2 regions of the Dorea sp. YH-dor226 genome follow, and region 1 is predicted to be linked to the other one. Evidence: riboswitches for the same ligand, from Rfam matches in the RefSeq annotation. Region 1 holds a riboswitch; the other holds the start of a gene.
The links. Region 1 has a riboswitch for glycine ahead of ABE547_RS09625 (GrdX family protein). Riboswitches for the same ligand answer to the same signal wherever they lie in the genome.
Positions count from the first base shown of each region.

Region 2: it holds a riboswitch for glycine, as region 1 does, so the genes downstream of both, gcvT (glycine cleavage system aminomethyltransferase GcvT) here and ABE547_RS09625 (GrdX family protein) in region 1, are expected to answer to the same signal.

Region 1 covers NZ_JBDOHS010000009.1:131,067-141,089, forward strand. The annotation lists gene purF (amidophosphoribosyltransferase) at 1-1,396, shown strand, start outside; gene purB (adenylosuccinate lyase) at 1,420-2,853, shown strand; gene ABE547_RS09620 (alanine/glycine:cation symporter family protein) at 3,136-4,461, shown strand; glycine riboswitch at 4,651-4,762, shown strand; gene ABE547_RS09625 (GrdX family protein) at 4,912-5,298, shown strand; gene ABE547_RS09630 (glycine/sarcosine/betaine reductase component B subunit) at 5,375-6,655, shown strand; gene grdB (glycine reductase complex selenoprotein B) at 6,674-7,984, shown strand; gene trxB (thioredoxin-disulfide reductase) at 8,024-8,968, shown strand; gene ABE547_RS09645 (thioredoxin family protein) at 9,023-9,340, shown strand; gene grdA (glycine/sarcosine/betaine reductase complex selenoprotein A) at 9,510-9,983, shown strand.
Region 2 covers NZ_JBDOHS010000001.1:208,413-218,435, reverse strand. The annotation lists gene bcp (thioredoxin-dependent thiol peroxidase) at 7-462, shown strand; partial or broken gene yaaA (peroxide stress protein YaaA) at 459-1,099, shown strand; gene ABE547_RS01145 (hypothetical protein) at 1,474-2,367, shown strand; gene ABE547_RS01140 (N-acetyltransferase family protein) at 2,397-2,963, shown strand; glycine riboswitch at 3,187-3,292, shown strand; gene gcvT (glycine cleavage system aminomethyltransferase GcvT) at 3,400-4,488, shown strand; gene gcvH (glycine cleavage system protein GcvH) at 4,539-4,919, shown strand; gene gcvPA (aminomethyl-transferring glycine dehydrogenase subunit GcvPA) at 4,962-6,272, shown strand; gene gcvPB (aminomethyl-transferring glycine dehydrogenase subunit GcvPB) at 6,276-7,700, shown strand; gene ABE547_RS01115 (lipoate--protein ligase) at 7,737-8,735, shown strand; gene lpdA (dihydrolipoyl dehydrogenase) at 8,750-10,023, shown strand, end outside.

The DNA.
Region 1 (10,023 bases):
GGGAGAGGAATGCGGAGTATTTGGCGCCTATGATATGGACGGAGGTGACGTTGCACCTTCTATATATTATGGGCTTTTTGCGTTGCAGCACAGAGGACAGGAAAGCTGTGGAATTGCTGTGACGGACACTTATGGAGAGAGGAAGATCCATTCCAGGAAGGGGCTTGGGCTGGTGAATGAAGTTTTTGATGAAGAGTCTCTCCAGAATCTGACGGGTAATCTTGGAGTAGGACATGTGCGTTATTCGACTGCAGGAGGTTCCAGAGCAGAAAATGCGATGCCGCTGGTTATTAATTATGTGAAAGGCGTACTTGCAATTGCGCATAACGGTAACCTGACGAATGCAATTGAACTTCGGCACGAACTGGAATACACTGGGGCTATATTCCAGACAACGATTGATTCCGAGGTGATTGCATATCACATTGCAAGAGAACGTCTGAATGTGAAAAAGGCGGAAGATGCTGTGAAAAACGCCATGAAAAAGATCAAAGGTGCATATGCACTGGTTGTCACATCTCCGAGAAAGATGATCGGGGCAAGAGATCCGTTCGGATTGAAACCTTTATGTATCGGAAAGCGCGATAATACTTATTTTCTGGCATCGGAAAGCTGCGCGATCTCTGCAGTCGGCGGGGAATTTGTGCGCGATGTTGAACCGGGCGAGATCGTAAGTTTTACCAAGCATGGAATCAAGTCTGATATGTCGATGGCGATCAGTCCGAAAAAACAGGCGAGATGTATCTTTGAGTACATCTATTTTGCAAGAACCGACAGTACAATCGACAATGTCAATGTGTACCATTCCAGAATTCTTGCGGGAAATGCTCTCGCGGAATCCTATCCGGTGGAGGCAGATCTTGTTGTGGGTGTTCCGGATTCCGGTCTGGTGGCGGCAAAAGGATATTCTGAGAAATCCGGTATTCCGTACGGGATGGCATTTCACAAGAACAGTTATGTGGGAAGAACCTTTATTAAGCCGAAACAGAGTCAGAGAGAAAGCAGTGTCAAGATTAAGCTGAATGTGATTGAAGAAGTAGTCAGGGGTAAGCGTATCGTTATGGTAGATGATTCGATTGTACGTGGTACGACCTGTGCCAACATCATTAAGATGCTGAAAAAAGCAGGTGCAAAAGAGGTACATGTAAGAATCAGTTCACCTCCGTTCCTGTATCCGTGTTATTTTGGAACAGATGTGCCGTCAAACGAACAGCTGATTGCCCACTCTCATACAACAGAAGAGATTCGCGAGATGATCGGTGCGGATTCCCTGGGGTATATGGAAATCGAAAAACTGAAAGACATGGTGGGAGATCTGGGATATTGTGATGCATGTTTCACGGGGGATTATCCGATGGAAGTCCCGGGAAAAGATATCTCACTGGCTTTTGAGTAAAATGTGATGATAAGGAGAAGAATATGAGTAACGATAAGTACACAAGTCCACTTTCTGAACGATATGCAAGTAAGGAGATGCAATACATCTTTTCTCCGGAAAAGAAATTCCGTACATGGAGAAAATTATGGATTGCGCTTGCTGAAACGGAGAAAGAGCTTGGACTTCCGATCACGGATGAACAGATTGCAGAATTAAAAGAACATGCAGATGATATTAACTTTGAGGTGGCAAAAGAAAGAGAAAAAGTGGTACGTCACGATGTTATGTCTCATGTGTATGCATACGGACAGCAATGCCCGAAGGCAAAGGGAATTATCCATCTGGGGGCAACATCCTGTTACGTAGGGGACAATACGGATATGATTCTGATGTCAGAAGCTCTTGGGATTGTCAGAACAAAACTGGTGAATGTCATTGCAGAACTTGCAAAATTTGCAGATGAATATAAAGAACTGCCAACACTCGCATTTACACATTTTCAGCCTGCACAGCCAACGACAGTAGGAAAGCGTGCGACACTGTGGATGCAGGAGTTTATGATGGATCTGGAAGATCTTGACTATGTAAAAGGCAGTCTGAAGCTTCTGGGATCCAAAGGAACGACTGGTACGCAGGCAAGTTTTCTGGAATTGTTTGACGGTGATCAGGAGACGATTGATAAGATCGATCCGATGATCGCAAAGAAGATGGGATTCGAGATGTGTTATCCGGTATCCGGACAGACATATTCCCGTAAAGTGGACACCAGAGTCCTGAATGTGCTTGCTGGAATTGCGGCAAGTGCACACAAGTTCTCCAACGATATTCGTCTCCTTCAGCATCTGAAAGAGGTAGAGGAGCCGTTTGAAAAAACACAGATCGGATCTTCTGCTATGGCATATAAGAGAAATCCGATGAGAAGTGAGCGTATTGCTTCTCTGTCCAGATATGTAATGATCGATGCGCTGAATCCGGCGATCACATCTGCAACACAGTGGTTTGAAAGAACTCTGGATGATTCGGCAAATAAGCGTCTCAGTGTACCGGAAGGATTTCTGGCAATTGATGGTATTCTGGATCTGTGCCTGAATGTTGTAGATGGCCTGGTGGTTTATCCGAAGGTAATTGAAAAGCGTCTCATGTCAGAGCTTCCGTTCATGGCAACGGAGAATATTATGATGGATGCCGTGAAGGCTGGTGGAGACAGACAGGAACTTCACGAGAGAATCCGTGAACTTTCCATGGAAGCAGGACGTAATGTAAAGGAAAAGGGTCTTGACAATAATCTGCTGGAATTGATTGCGGAGGATCCGGCATTTAATCTGTCAATTGATGAACTCCGGAAGACAATGGATCCGTCAAAATATGTCGGACGGGCGCCGCTTCAGGTGGAAGCATACCTGAAAAATGTGGTAAATCCGGTTCTGGAAGCTAATAAAGACGTTCTCGGAGTAAAAGCTGAGATTAACGTGTAACGCTGGGAAAATAAAATATTTTGTTTATAATTGCTTTGGGCGAAAATCTTTTGATTTTCGCCTTTTTTGATAAAAAAGAACGGAAAATCAACTGGAATTATATATAATTTGCGGAAAAACAATGAAAAAAACATCAAATCGTTGTGAATATTGAATAAAATGAAGAAAAATGTTATTATAGATGAAAAGAATTTTGTTATTCAAAAAATCTATTACAACAGAAAAGGGGGACGTGTTGTGGAAGCAGTATTGAACAACATATTTTCAACAATTGGCAGTTACATGTCAAACTACGTACTGATCATAGCTCTTCTTGGTGGTGGTATCTGGTTTTCTGTAAAACTGGGATTCATCCAGGTAAGAGGCTTTGGCGAAGGTATGAGAAGAACTTTTGGAGGTCTTTTCAGTAAAAAAGACAAGGCAGGAGCGGACGGAATGTCTTCTTTCCAGGCACTTGCAACGGCGATCGCGGCTCAGGTTGGTACCGGTAATATCGCAGGTGCGGCAACTGCGCTTGCAATTGGAGGCCCGGGAGCAATCTTCTGGATGTGGATCGCAGCTTTTCTTGGAATGGCTACCATCTATGCTGAGGCAATTATGGCACAGAAGTATAAACAGGTAGGCGACGACGGTGTCGTTACGGGTGGTCCTGTATACTACATCAGAGCAGCATTTAAGGGCGGATTCGGAAAAGCGCTTGCAGCAATCTTTGCAGTGCTGATCGTATTGGCACTTGGATTCATGGGGAATGCTGTACAGTCCAACTCTATTGCAGCTGCATTCCATAAAGCATTCGGTATCCCACAGTGGGTAATGGGACTGTTTGTAGCGGTAGTTGCTTTATTTGTATTCCTTGGCGGTATGGAACGTATTGCTAAGATTACAGAGCTGATCGTGCCGATTATGGCAGCGTTCTATATTCTTGGATCTCTGATTGTTATTTTTTATAACTTTAAGGAAATTCCATACGCATTTTATTCTATCGTTGTTGGAGCGTTTGCTCCGGCATCCATTGCAGGTGGTGCGGCCGGTGCTACCGTGAAACTTGCATTGACAAAAGGTGTTGCACGTGGTCTGTTCTCCAATGAAGCAGGTATGGGTTCCACACCTCATGCACATGCAGTGGCAAAGGTAGATCACCCGGTAGAGCAGGGGTTCGTAGCTATGACAGGTGTGTTTATTGATACATTTGTAATCCTGAACCTTACGGCACTTGTAATCATTACAACACATTCTATTCCGACAGGTCTGACCGGTGCAGAACTCAGTCAGTATGCATTCTCAACACTGTATGGAAAGGGTGGAGATATTTTCATTGCTGTATGTATGCTGTTCTTCGCATTTTCTACGATCATCGGATGGTACTTCTTCGGACAGGCGAACGTAAAATATCTGTTTGGAGCAAAAGCGGTTAAGATTTATTCTGTAATTGTTGCAGTCTGTGTATTCCTTGGATCTCTCGCAGAGGTTGAACTGGTATGGACAATGCAGGATACATTTAACTCATTGATGGTTATCCCGAACATTCTTGCTCTGTTTGCACTTAGCAGTGTGATCAAGAAGGTTCATGATGATTATTTTCAGAATTTTTCGAAGAAGAAAAAATAAGAAAAATAGCAAGTGAATAGAAAAAAGTAAATAGGCAAAATAGATAAAAACTATACATATAATTTATGCAATCTGCCTAAAATATTTTTAATCGTTTTTTGCTGTTGAAATTGATTTAACGATAGGTTATTATAGGTTTAGACAATGAAACTTATAAAAAAGTTCTATAAGTTAATATGAAAAGCGGGTTGATGTTTCTCAAGAGAGAGTTGATTTTTCGGCCGCCGAAGAGGCAAGCCTGTCATATGCTGGTGATCATATGCAGTGTGAAACTTTCAGGCAAAAGGACTGGGAAACGGACCGTATTCTGAATCTTGTGCTGTGTGAGAGGCTTCGCTGGAACACACTTAGTATCAGGGCAAAAGACAGGAAAGGACGATTTAAACATCTAGCCGTGTTTAAAGCGTCCTTTTTTTAAACAAGGGAAACTGAAAGGAGTAAGTGGATCAAATGAGTCGGAAAAGTTATATGATCTTAACCAATAATCCACTGGTTTTAGAAAAGCTGAAGGACACGCACAATGTGATATACAAAGATATTTCATATGAAGAACTTCTGAAAGAAGTAAGAGACAGAATTCACGAGGGTCACTTGCTTTTATCACATCCTTTGTCGGGAAGTGTAAAGCCTAATGAAACACCATATAAGTCAGTGATGATATCAGAACGAAAGGAGGAGATGGATTCAAGGTCGCTTTCATTGATTGAAAATGCCCTTCAGGCCTGCCGGAAGTTTGAGGATAAATCTGGCAGATATGAAGCAAAAGTATATGAAGATTTTCAATTAATTGACTGGACTTTGCTTGAAAGTGGACTGGCATCGGCAGATGTCTGGTAGTCATTTCGGAGAGGTTGTTAAAGTATTGCAGCTTTAGACAATAAAATGAATCTTTTTTTGAAGGAGGGAACTACAAGTGAGATTAGAAATGGGACACATTTACATTAAGGATATTCAGTTCGCATCTGAATCAAAGATCGAAGACGGAATCCTCTATGTATCCGAAGAGGCTGTGAAAGCCGTTGCTCTTGAAGATGAGCATATTAAGAGCGTATCATTTGATATTGCAAAACCAGGAGAGTCTGTAAGAATTACACCTGTAAAGGACGTTATCGAACCACGTGTGAAAGTTGAAGGAAGAGGGGGAGTCTTCCCGGGAGTTATCGCAAAGGTTGATACAGTAGGTGAAGGAAAGACTTATGCATTAAAGGGAATGGCTGTTGTTACAGCTGGTAAGATCGTTGGATTCCAGGAAGGTATTATCGATATGACAGGTCCTGGAGCTGATTACACACCATTTTCCAAAACATTAAACCTGGTTATGGTATGTGAGCCGGTTGACGGAATTAAACAGCATGATTATGAAAAAGCAGTTCGTTTTGCAGGATTCAGAGTTGCAGTTTATCTTGGGGAATTAGCTCGTAACCTGACACCTGATGAGACAAAAGTATATGAAACATGCACGATCAAAGAAGGTATGGAAAAATATCCGGATCTTCCGAGAGTTGCTTATGTTCAGATGCTTCAGAGTCAGGGATTATTACATGACACATATGTATACGGCGTAGATGCCAAGAAGATTGTTCCTACAATCTTAAGTCCAACAGAGATCATGGACGGTGCAATCGTATCCGGTAACTGTGTGTCTGCATGTGATAAGAATCCAACTTATGTACATGAGAATAATCCGGTTGTTCACGATCTGTTTGAACAGCACGGAAAAACTCTTAACTTTGTATGCCAGATTATTACAAACGAGAACGTATATCTTGCAGATAAGATGCGTTCTTCCGACTGGACAGCAAAACTTTGCAAGATGTTAGATCTTGATGGCGTTATCGTATCTCAGGAAGGATTTGGTAACCCGGATACAGACCTTATCATGAACTGCAAGAAGATTGAAGCAGAAGGTGTTAAGACAGTTATCATCACTGATGAGTATGCCGGACGTGACGGAAAGTCTCAGTCTCTGGCTGACTCTGATCCGGCTGCTGATGCTGTTGTTACAGGCGGAAATGCAAACCAGGTAATTATCCTGCCGAAACTTGACAAGGTAATTGGAACACTGGATTATGTAAACAAAATTGCAGGTGCCAGCGAAGAGACACTTCGTGAAGACGGAAGTCTGGAAGTTGAGCTTCAGGTACTTACAGGTGCTACTAATGAGACAGGTTTCAACAAACTGAGCGCAAGATAGGAAGGGAGGATAAGAATCATGGCAAAAATTAAAGTTGTTCATTACATCAATCAGTTCTTTGCACAGATTGGTGGAGAAGAAAAAGCAGATTATCCGGCAGAACTTCGTGTAGGCGAGGTTGTTGGACCGGGTATGGCATTGACACAGAATTTTAAAGATGAAGCAGAGATTATTGCAACAATCATTTGTGGTGACTCTTACTTCAACGAAAATCTGGAGAAAGCGAAAGCTGATATCCTTGCTATGGTAAAAGAGCAGGCTCCGGATGTATTTATCGCAGGACCGGCGTTTAATGCAGGCCGTTATGGTGTTGCTTGTGGTACAATCGCTGCAGCAGTTCAGGAAGAACTTGGAATTCCGGCTGTAACAGGTATGTACGTAGAAAACCCGGGTGCTGATATGTTCAAAAACCAGGTATATACGGTTTCTACAAAGAACAGTGCAGCAGGTATGAGAGATGCAGTTAAGAAGCTGGCTCCTCTTGCAGTAAAACTTGCTAAGGGTGAGAAGATCGGTGCATCTTGTGAAGAAGGTTATATGCCGAATGGTGTTCGTGTAAACTTCTTTGAAAAAGAAAGAGGTTCTCAGAGAGCGGTTAAGATGCTTATTAAGAAGTTAAATGATAAGCCGTTTGAGACAGAGTTCCCGATGCCTGACTTCGACAGAGTAGAACCAAATCCGGCTGTAAAAGATCTGGCACATGCTAAGATCGCGCTGGTTACATCTGGTGGTATCGTACCAAAAGGAAATCCGGATCACATTGAAAGTTCCAGTGCTTCTCACTATGGAGAATATGATATCGCAGGAGTTATGGATCTGACAGAAGAAACCTATGAGACAGCTCATGGTGGATACGATCCGGTATATGCAAATGAAGACTCTGACCGTGTACTTCCGGTTGACGTTCTTCGTGACATGGAAAAAGAAGGAGTTATTGGTGAATTACATCACCTGTTCTATACAACAGTTGGTAATGGTACAGCTGTAGCATCTTCTAAAGCATTTGCAGCTGAGTTCTCTCAGAAACTGAAAGCAGACGGTGTTGATGCTGTAATCCTCACTTCTACCTGAGGTACCTGTACTCGTTGCGGTGCAACGATGGTTAAGGAAGTTGAGAGAGCAGGAATCCCTGTTGTACACATTTGTACAGTAACTCCAATTTCTATGACAGTAGGTGCTAACAGAATCGTTCCGGCTATCGCTATTCCTCATCCGCTTGGAAATCCGGCTCTGGATAAAGCTGAGGAAAAAGCACTTCGTCGTAAGATCGTTGAGAAGGCTCTGAACGCTCTGACAACAGAAGTAGACGGACAGACGATTTTTGAGTAGACGTGTTGAATACTTAGACGAAAAGGAGAATAACGCAAAATGAGCAAGATTTATGACGTTATTGTCCTGGGTGCAGGTCCTGCTGGTTTAGCAGCAGGACTGTACGCAGGAAGAAGCCGTCTTTCTGTTCTGATCATTGAAAAAGGACAGGACGGCGGACAGATCGCAATTACAGATGAGATTGAAAACTATCCGGGACAGATCGTAGAAGGCGAGTCCGGACCGTCTCTGATTGCGAGAATGACACAGCAGGCAGAAAAATTTGGCGCAGAACGTGTATCTGATACGATCACAGAAGTATCTCTTGAAGGCGAGATCAAAGTTCTTAAGAGTGCAAAAGCTGAGTATCAGGGAAGAAACGTGATCATCGCTACCGGAGCTCATGCAAGACCGATCGGATGTAAAGGAGAAGCAGAGTTCACAGGTAAAGGTGTATCTTACTGTGCAACATGTGATGCAAACTTCTTTGAAGACTTTGAAGTATACGTTGTAGGTGGCGGAGATTCCGCAGTAGAAGAAGCAATGTATCTGACCAAGTTCGCAAGAAAAGTTACGATCATTCACAGACGTAACGAACTGCGTGCAGCAAAATCCATTCAGGAAAAAGCATTTAAGAATCCAAAACTGAACTTCATGTGGGATTCCGTAGTAGAAGAAGTAGGCGGAGATGATATTCTTCAGTGGATGAAAGTGAAGAATGTAAAGACCGGCGAAGTTACTACAGTAGAAGCAGATGAAGATGACGGAATGTTCGGAGTATTCGGATTTATCGGAACCATCCCGAACAGCAAACCATTCGAAGGAATCATTGATATGGATGAGCGTGGATACATCAAGACAGATGAAGACATGCACACTAACATTCCTGGCGTATACGCAGCAGGTGATGTACGTATCAAGAGCCTGAGACAGGTTGTTACTGCAGCAGCTGACGGAGCAATCGCAGCAGTTCAGGTAGAAAGAAGCATGTCTGACTACTTCTAAAAAATGCACGAAAGCGAAAGCTTAAAAATATATTTCACAAGGAGGAACATACCAATGTTAGATGTAGATAAGCACACATTTGAAGAAGAAGTGTTAAAAGCAGAAGGTTATGTATTCGTAGATTTTTACGGTGACGGATGTGTACCATGCCAGGCTCTGATGCCAAAGGTACATGAATTCGCTGACACATACGGAGATAAGTTAAAATTCACATCTCTGAATACAACAAAGGCTCGTCGTCTTGCAATCGGACAGAAAGTTCTCGGACTTCCTGTTATGGCAATCTACAAAGACGGAGAGAAAGTAGAAGAACTGGTGAAAGATGATTGTACACCAGAATCTATTGAAGCAATGATTAAGAAGTATATCTAATCGGAGCATCGTGAGTGCGTAAACAGCCACAAGGCTTTTACGGGAATGTAATATCTGCCGCTTTAAGCGTGCACACTCGCTGGAATTCTATTATCGTTTGTCCCGGCGAGTATAAACATTTCTACAAATAATAATAAAATAGAAGGGAAAAGGAAGGAGGAAACACGTCATGGCAATATTAGAAGGAAAAAAAGTCGTTATCATTGGCGACCGTGATGGTGTTCCAGGACCGGCAATCGCAGAGTGCGTAAAGACTGCTGGTGGAGAAGTTGTATTCTCTTCCACAGAGTGCTTCGTCTGAACGAGCGCTGGTGCAATGGATCTTGAGAATCAGAAGAGGGTTAAAGAATTCGCAGAGGAGTATGGTCCGGAGAACTTGGTAGTAGTTCTTGGAGCAGCTGAAGGCGAAGGTGCTGGTCTTGCAGCAGAGACTGTAACAGCAGGTGACCCGACATTCGCAGGTCCATTGACAGGGGTCCAGCTTGGACTCACGGTATATCACGTATGTGAAGAAGAACTGAAAGAGGAATTTGATCCGGATGTTTACGATGAGCAGGTAGGCATGATGGAAATGGTTCTTGATCTTGACGACATTGCTGGAGAAATGTCAGCAATTCGTGATGATTTCTGCAAGTTTTTATAAGAAGGGTTTGAGATCGTTTCATCCCACATTTTACGAAACG
Region 2 (10,023 bases), on a different contig from region 1:
TTCTATATGTTGGAGGCAGGAGTGAAAGCACCGGAGTTTTTGCTGCCGGATCAGAATGGTAAGATACATACATTGAGTGAATATGCGGGAAAAAAGGTAGTTCTGTATTTTTATCCGAAGGACAGTACACCGGGATGTACGAAGCAGGCATGCGGATTCAGTGAATTGTACCCGCAGTTTACGGAAAAAGGAGCTGTAATCCTCGGAATCAGCAAAGATTCTGTGGCATCTCATAAAAAATTTGAGCAGAAATATAATCTTGGATTTACGTTGTTATCCGATCCGGAACTCAGTGCAATTCAGGCGTATGATGTCTGGAAAGAAAAGAAAAATTATGGCAAGGTATCGATGGGAGTTGTACGTACTACATATCTGATTGATGAAAACGGAATGATAGAGAAGGCATTTGGCAAGGTAAAAGCGGCAGAAAATCCGGCACAGATGCTGGAGGAACTGGAATGAGAATCATTATATCACCGGCAAAAAAAATGAATGTGGATCCGGAGGCTCTGGAATATCAGGGACTTCCGGTATTTTTGAAAGATTTCAACATATGAAGCTTACAGAGAGACTGACACCGGCGATTCTCTCTTATGAGGGAATTCAGTATCAGTATATGGCACCGGCAGTATTCGAAGAGGGGATGCTGACTTATGTGCAGGAACATCTGCGAATATTGTCAGGGTTCTATGGGGTACTGAAGCCGATGGATGGAGTGACACCGTATCGTCTGGAAATGCAGGCAAAAACAAAAGCAGGGGATTGCAGAGGCCTATATGAATTCTGGGGCAGAAGGCTGTATGAAGAGGTAATGGATGATTCGCATGTGATCGTGAATCTTGCTTCAAAAGAATATTCCAAATGTATCGAAGCATATCTGACTCCAAAAGACAGATTCATTACCTGTGTGTTTGGAGAATTGTCCGGCAGAAAAGTTGTGCAGAAAGGCACCTATGCCAAGATGGCCCGAGGTGAGATGGTCAGGTTCATGGCTGAACAAAAAGTGAAAGAACCGGAAGAGATCCGGGAATTCCGGAGACTGGAATATGCGTACCGGGAAGAATTCTCAAGTGAATCAGAGTATGTCTTTATCAGGTGACTCAATTAGAGTCACCTGTCCATATATGCTTCAAAAAGAACCCAAGAAGTGTTTTTTGTTTGTGACACAAGTTTTTGTTGACAAGTTTATTTTGTCACAGTACACTTAGATTCACAGACAATGGTTCTATACTGAGAAACTATTGTTGCAATAAGATCTTTTCAGCTTTTGTTCTGAAAGCTATATTTTCTATTTAATTATTAATGGATTCGATCCCCGTTTCGGGAAAAATTCAGTATCTTAATTATCAAAATATATATAATGAACAGTATAACCTAATAACTATATTTCATCATTTTCGTTGTCTGTGACTATACTTTCTGATATAGTAAATGTAGATAGTTTCTCCGTGTAGTTAATAGAAAGGAGACTATATGGGAAAAACCAGAAGCAAATTTGATTCGAAAGACTTGGAATCTTCTTTGACGCAGCAGGAAGATGCAGTCCTGAAAACTGCTATGCGCTTTTTCGCAGATGAACTTTTGCCTTATTTTCATATTGAAGGTAAAGTTGTTGATTTTGCTCCGACGGAATTAGTGCACATGGAGTTAAGGAAACTTTATGAAGATATGAATCTGGTGATGGAGGATGGTACCTGGAAACATTTTGAGTTTCAAAGCACGGATGGTGGAATTCCTGATCTGAAACGATTTCGCGTGTATGAAGCTATGGCAAGTTATCAAAATAATGTGGCGGTGACTACATATGTGTTGTATTCTGGAAAAATTAGAAATCCGGTTACGGAATTTACGGAAGGTGTGAATACTTATCGGGTTATTCCAGTTATGCTTTTAGACCAGGATGCGGATAAAGAGATTCAGAAGATCCGACAGAAGTTGGAACAGGGGGAGCTGATAACCAGAAAGAATCTGGTTTCGCTTACTCTGTGTCCTTTGATGAGTGGTGAGATGTCACAGAAGGAACGTATTCAGGCAGCATTTTCGATTATGCGGAAAATCACGTCTGTCGATTCGAATGAAATCAGGAAAATGGAGGCAATGATTTATACAATGGCAGACAAATTTTTAGATAAAATGAGTATGGAAGAAATCTTGGAGGATATCAGTATGACGAAGTTAGGGACGATGTTGGTGAATAAAGGAATAGAACAGGGAATAGAACAGGGAATAGAACAGGGAGAAAAACGCAGAGAATTGGAAATTGCCCGGAATTTGATTGATCTTTTGGATGAAAAGGTGATTGCAGAACGTACCGGGTTGCCATTAGAAACGATTCAGAAGATGAAAACAGAAAAGGATTTTAAATGATTGTTCAGATAAAAAGAAGGAGGCTGTGCATGCAAATACGAATCGCATCTCTGGATGATGCAGAAGAATTACTGAAAATCTATGCTCCGTATGTGGAGCAGACGGCAATTACCTTCGAGTATGAGGTTCCGACTCCGGAGGAATTCAGAGCAAGGATGAGCCGCGTGCTGGCAAAGTATCCTTATCTTGCCGCAGAGGAAGATGGGGAACTGTTGGGTTATGCATACGTGAGCCCGTTTAAGGAACGTCCGGCATATGACTGGGCGGTAGAGACATCGATTTATGTAAAGAAGGAATGTAGGCGTCTCGGTGTTGGCAGAAGATTATATGAGGAATTGGAGCGGATTCTGAAACTTCAGAATATCCTGAATCTGGAGGCGTGTATTGCCTGTCCGCAGGGAGAGGAAGATGATTATCTGACCCGGGACAGCATACGGTTTCATGAGAGGATGGGTTACCGGATGGTAGGAGAGTTCCGGCAGTGTGGATATAAATTTCATCGCTGGTATAACATGGTATGGATGGAAAAGCAGATTGGAGAGCATCAGAAAATACAGCCTGCGGTGACACGTTTTCGGGACGTTCAGACACTTTGAGTTGTATGGAAAATTATTATGGAATCATTGGAATTATCAATATATTGTAGAGCATGAAAACTTTGAAAACCCTCGAAAAAACGAGGGTTTTTCTAATACTGTGAAAATATAAACAAAATCGTGAATGAAATAACGACACAAATTGGTAAAAACATACAAAAATGATTGTTGACAATTTGAAAATGAATACCTATAATAAGACCAAATCAAAGAAGTAAATTGGTTGATGGATACGAGAGAGATTTTGTACGCAAAAGTTCAAAACGCCGAAGGGGCAAAAGAAAGCAATACAGCTTGAAACTCTCAGGCAAAGGAATCGTATCCGGACAATACTCTGAAGGACAGACGACAGGGAGCCGTAATATCCATTTTTATGGAGAATTAGGGCTCCTTTCTTGTTTGACAGAACAACACTGTTAAAGAAGGAGGAGAAAATATGGAACTGAAAACACCATTATATGATGCGCATGTAAAAGCCGGAGGAAAGATCGTACCATTTGGCGGATATCTGCTTCCGGTACAGTACGGAGCAGGCGTGATCAAAGAGCATATGGCAGTTCGTACACAGGCAGGTCTGTTTGATGTGTCTCATATGGGCGAAGTACTGTGTGAAGGAAAAGATGCACTGAAGAATCTTCAGATGATTCTGACCAACAATTTTGACAATATGGTAGACGGACAGGCAAGATACAGCCCGATGTGTAATGAAAATGGCGGAACAGTCGATGACCTGATCGTGTACAAGAAGTCAGATGAACATTATTTTATCGTTGTGAATGCAGCAAATAAGGATAAGGATTATCAGTGGATGCTGGATCATCAGTTTGGCGAAGTTACATTTACGGATGTATCCGCACAGTATGCACAGCTGGCACTGCAGGGACCAAAGGCAATGGATATCCTGAGAAAGCTTACTGCAGAAGAAAATATTCCGAAGAAATATTATCATGCGGTATTTGATACCGAAGTTGCCGGAATCCCATGTATCATTTCCAAGACGGGATATACAGGAGAAGACGGAGTTGAGCTGTATCTGGACAGCAGCAATGCAGAGAAGATGTGGGATGCGCTTCTGGAAAATGGAAAAGAAGAAGGTCTGATTCCTTGCGGACTCGGAGCAAGAGATACATTGCGTATGGAAGCAGCAATGCCACTTTACGGTCATGAGATGGATGATACGGTATCTCCGCTGGAGACCGGACTTGGATTCGCAGTTAAGATGGCAAAAGAGGACTTCATCGGAAAGGCTGCTCTGGAGGAGAAAAAAGAACCACAGAGGACCCGTATCGGTCTGAAAGTAACCGGCCGAGGCATTATCAGAGAGCACCAGGAAGTGTTCAAAGATGGTGAAAAGATTGGTATGACAACGTCCGGTACACATTGTCCGTATCTTGGATATCCGATCGCAATGGCACTGGTTGGCGAAGGAACAGCTGCAATTGGTGACAAATTAGAAGTGGAAGTCAGAGGACGTAAGGTAGAAGCAGAAGTGGTAGCACTTCCGTTCTATAAAAGAAGTAAATAAGAATTAAAAAGAAGCAAATAAGAATCAAAGAGAGAAAAGGAGAAAATAAAATGGAATTAAGAGAAGGATTATTATATTCAAAATCACACGAATGGGTAAAGGAAGAAGGAGATATTGCAGTAATTGGTCTTACTGATTATGCACAGTCAGAGCTTGGTGATCTGGTATTTGTAAACCTTCCGGAAGAAGGAGATGAGATCTCTGTAGGAGAAGCTTTCTCAGATGTAGAGTCTGTAAAGGCAGTATCTGATGTATATGCACCGGTATCAGGAACCGTATGCGAGATCAATGAAGAACTTATGGATGCTCCGGAAAAGATCAATGAAGAACCTTATGAAGCTTGGTTTGTAAAAGTAAAAGATATTACGGAAAAAGAAGAACTCTTATCCGCTGAAGAATATAAAGCATTTGTAGAAAGTGAGCAGGAATAATTTAAGCGTGAAATAAAAATCGTAGAAAGGCGGTGACACTTTATGGGAACTTATATTCCGGGAACAAAGCAGGAACAAAAAGAAATGCTTGCTGAGATTGGTTTTGAATCTATGGAAGAACTGTTCGGTCATATTCCGGACGAAGTGAAAGTAAAGGGCGGACTTCAGATTCCTGATGGTATGTCTGAATTGGAAGTTCGGAAGAAAATGACAAAGCTTGCGGAAAAGAATCAGGTATTTCCGGTGATTTTCCGTGGAGCAGGGGCATATAGACATTATATTCCGTCTATTGTAAAAAGTGTATTATCAAAGGAAAATCTGATGACGGCGTATACTCCGTATCAGGCAGAAATCAGTCAGGGAATTCTGCAGTCTATCTTTGAATATCAGACAATGATCTGTGAGATTACCGGTATGGATACCTCCAACGCATCTGTATATGACGGAGGAACTGCAGCAGCAGAAAGTGTTGCAATGTGTCGTGAAAGAAAGAGAGCAAAGGCGCTGGTTTCAGCGACAACAGATCCGAAGGTACTGGAAACAGTAAAAACATATTGCTACGGAAATGAAATGGAACTGGTCATTGTACCGCAGAAAGATGGTGTTACAGATCGGGATGCACTTCGCGAGCTGATTGACAAGACAACAGCGTGTGTATATATCCAGCATCCAAACTATTATGGTAACCTGGAAGATGCGCAGGCAATCGGAGAAATCGCACACGAAGCCGGAGCAAAATACATTATGGGTGTAAATCCTATCTCTCTTGGTGTCGTAAAAACTCCGAGAGAATATGGCGCAGATGTAGCAGTTGGTGAAGGACAGCCACTTGGACTTCCACTGGCATTTGGAGGACCATATGTGGGATTCATGGCATGTGTGTCAGCAATGACGAGAAAACTTCCGGGAAGAATTGTCGGACAGACAACCGATCATAATGGAAAGACCGGTTATGTACTGACTCTGCAGGCAAGAGAGCAGCATATCAGAAGAGAAAAAGCTTCCAGTAATATCTGTTCTAACCAGGCATTATGCGCGCTGGCAGTTGGTGTTTATCTGGCATCTGTAGGAAGTGAAGGTCTGAAAAATATAGCTGTTCAGTGTACATCAAAAGCACATTATATGGCAAAAGAGCTGGAGGGCATCGGATATCAGGTGGAGAATAAGGGAGAATTCTTCCATGAATTTGTTACCGTATCTGAGACACCTGCAGAAAAAGTGCTTTTTGCATTGGAAGGTGAAGGAATCCTTGGCGGTTATCCTCTGGATGAACACAGGATCTTATGGTGCTGTACAGAGATGAACAGCAAAGAAGACATTGACAGAGCAGTTTCTATCATAAAGGGGGTGTAATGGATGTTAATATTTGAAAAAGGAAAAGAAGGCAGAGGCTTAAGTCTGTTGCCGGAATGTGATGTAGAAGTAGTTCTGCCTGAAGAAAAGAATCGCAGAGAGCTTGCACTTCATTTACCAGAGCTTTCCGAAAATGAGATTAGCAGACACTACACAGAGCTTGCGAAGAAATGCCACGGAGTAAATGACGGATTCTATCCGCTTGGCTCCTGTACCATGAAATACAATCCAAAGATCAATGAAGATATGGCAGCACTTCCGGGATTTACAGAGATTCATCCACTGCAGCCGGCACATACGGTTCAGGGATGTATGGAAGTTATGAAAACGTTAGAAGAATATCTGTGTGAAATCACAGGTATGACGAACATGACACTGCAGCCGGCAGCTGGTGCACACGGTGAATTTACAGGTCTTCTCCTGATCAAAGCTTATCATGAGAGCAGAGGAGATAAAAAGCGTACTAAGATCATCGTTCCGGACTCTGCTCATGGAACCAACCCTGCAAGTGCGGTAATGGCAGGATTTTCTGTAGTCAGCATTCCGTCCGGACCGGATGGATGCGTAGACCTTGAAAAACTGCGCGAAGCAGCAGGCGACGATGTGGCAGGTCTGATGCTGACGAATCCGAATACAGTAGGTCTGTTTGACAAAAATATTCTTGAAATTACGAAGATCATCCATGAGTGTGGCGGTCAGTGCTACTATGACGGCGCGAACTTAAATGCAGTCATGGGTACCGTTCGCCCGGGTGATATGGGATTTGATGTTATCCATCTGAATCTTCATAAGACATTCTCAACCCCGCACGGCGGAGGTGGACCGGGAAGCGGACCGGTAGGATGCAAAGAGCATCTGGCACAGTTCCTTCCATCCGTACTTGTTGAGGGAACAGATGAACTCAGCTTCAAAAAGGCAGAGAACAGTATCGGCGAAATGAAAGACTTTTATGGAAACTTCCTGGTTGTCGTAAGAGCACTTACATATGTGATGACTCTTGGCAAAGAAGGAATTCCGGAGGCGAGTCAGAATGCAGTTCTGAATGCAAATTATATGATGCATAAGCTGAAAGATCTCTATACCATGGCTTACGATGAAGTATGTATGCATGAGTTCGTAATGAGTCTTTCTGACCTGAAGAAGAAGACAGGCGTTTCTGCAATGGATATTGCAAAAGGACTTCTGGATAACGGCATTCATCCGCCTACAATGTACTTCCCGCTGATCGTAGAGGAAGCTCTGATGGTGGAACCTACAGAAACAGAGTCCAAAGAAACACTGGACGAAGCAATTCAGGTGTTCAGAGATCTGTATGCATTGGCAGGAGAAGATGCAGAACAGCTCCATAATGCACCGGTTCGTACGCCTGTAACGAGACTGGACGAAGTAGGAGCTGCAAGACATCCGGTATTAAAATACGAATTTTAAATAGTTATATAATGATATTCTGAATGAGGTATAGAAATGATTGAAAAGATAACATACATAGAAACGGCTAATACATACCCCTATCGGAATCTTGCGATGGAGGAGTATCTACTCCTCCATTGTGATAAAGAGGAATGTATCCTGTATCTCTGGCAGAACAGAAATACGGTCGTAATCGGACGTAACCAGAATGCATGGAAAGAATGTCTGGTAAGTAAGCTGGAGGAGGAAGACGGATATCCGGTTCGAAGACTTTCCGGCGGCGGAGCAGTGTATCATGATCTGGGAAACCTGAACTTTACATTTCTTGTGAGAAAAGAAAATTATAATGTGGACAGACAGCTGAATGTCATTCTGGAAGCGGTGAAAAAGCTTGGAATTCATGCAGAAAAATCCGGGCGTAATGATATATTGATCGACGGTCACAAGTTTTCAGGAAATGCATTTTATGAGCAGGGAGACTGCTGCTATCACCATGGAACTCTGATGGTCAATGTCAATCTTGGAGAATTATCCAGATATCTGACTGTATCAAAGGATAAACTGAAATCAAAAGGCGTGGATTCTGTAAGGGCCAGAGTAGCGAATCTGACAGAATATGCACCGGATCTTACCGTAGATGAACTGAAGAAGAAACTTCTGGAAGCTTTTGAGGAGGTCTATGGACTGAAAGCAAATATTCTGAAGGACACGGATCTGGATGCAGATGAGGTGGAAGAAAGAACACAGAAATTCGCTTCCTGGAACTGGATATTCGGAAGAAAACTGGAATTTCAGTATGAATTATCCAATCGTTTCCCGTGGGGACAGGTAACTTTGCAGATGCAGGTCAGAAACGGAAGGATTAAAGATGTAAATGTATATTCAGATTCTATGAAACCTGCTTTTATTGAAGAGGTCAGCCGTTATCTGAAGAGTGTCCGTTATGACAAAAAGGCAATCTGTGCAGAACTTAGTCTTTACTGGTCCAAGGATAAAGAGGAAGACCAGATGATGAAGGATATCATTGCATGGATTGAATCGATAGATTTATAAAGGAGAAGCAGACAATGGGAGAAAAATTTGATGTCATTGTAATCGGTGCAGGACCCGGAGGATACGTAGCAGCAATTAAAGCTGCAAAAGCGGGACTTCACACAGCAATCGTGGAGAACAGAAGAGTTGGAGGAACTTGTCTGAACAGAGGATGTATTCCGGCAAAGGCAATGATCCATGCGTCTTCTCTATACAGAGAGATGCAGGAAAGTGAACGCTTTGGAGTTACCGCATCCGATGTACAGTTCGACTATGGAAAAATAGTCGCATATAAACAGGAGACGACCGACAAACTGTGTCAGGGAATCGATCAGCTTCTGAAAGCGAATGGGGTAACATTTCTTTCCGGAAAAGGTACTCTGGAAAAGGGAAAGGCAGTAAGAGTTGTTACAGAGGAAGGTGAGTCCTGCTATGAAGCAGAGAATGTGATTCTTGCAGCAGGGTCAAAGCCACTGGTACTGCCGATTCCGGGACTGGATCTTCCTGGAGTACTTACCAGCGATGAACTGTTCCGTCTGGAAGAGATGCCTGAGAGTCTCGTGATCATCGGAGGTGGAGTCATCAGCGTAGAGTTTGCCAGCGTATATTCCAATCTTGGATGTAAGGTTACTATTGTAGAGGCTATGCCGCGATTGATTCCAAATATGGATAAAGAGATCTCCCAGAATCTGAAAATGATTCTGAAAAAGCGTGGGGTTGATATCCATACATCCGCAGCTGTTCAGAGAGTAGAGCAGGAAGGTGATCAATACACGTGTGTGTTTGTTGAAAAAGAGAAAGAAGTCAGAGCTTCTGCTCAGTATGTATTATGTGCAGTAGGCAGATGTCCGAATACGGATGGCTTGTTTGGAGAAGGTGTTGAGCCTGAGATGGAGCGTGGACGCGTGGTGGTTGATGAAGAATATCGCACCAGCATTGAGGGCGTCTATGCAATCGGAGACCTGATCAGGGGAATGCAGCTTGCACATCTGGCAAGTGCACAGGGCGTATATGTTGCAGATAAGATTGCCGGAAAAGAGCCATCTGTGGATGTTCATACAGTACCGGGATGCGTATATACAGATCCGGAGATCGCATCTGTCGGAATCACAGAGGATGAAGCAAAGGAACAGGGACTGTCAGTGAAGGTCGGAAAGTTTATCATGAGCGCAAATGGAAAGTCTCTGATCACAAAAGAAGAACGAGGATTTATAAAAGTAATTGCAGAAGCGGATACGGATGTCATACTGGGAGCACAGATGATGTGTGCAAGAGCGACAGACATGATCGGGGAATTTGTGACCGCTGT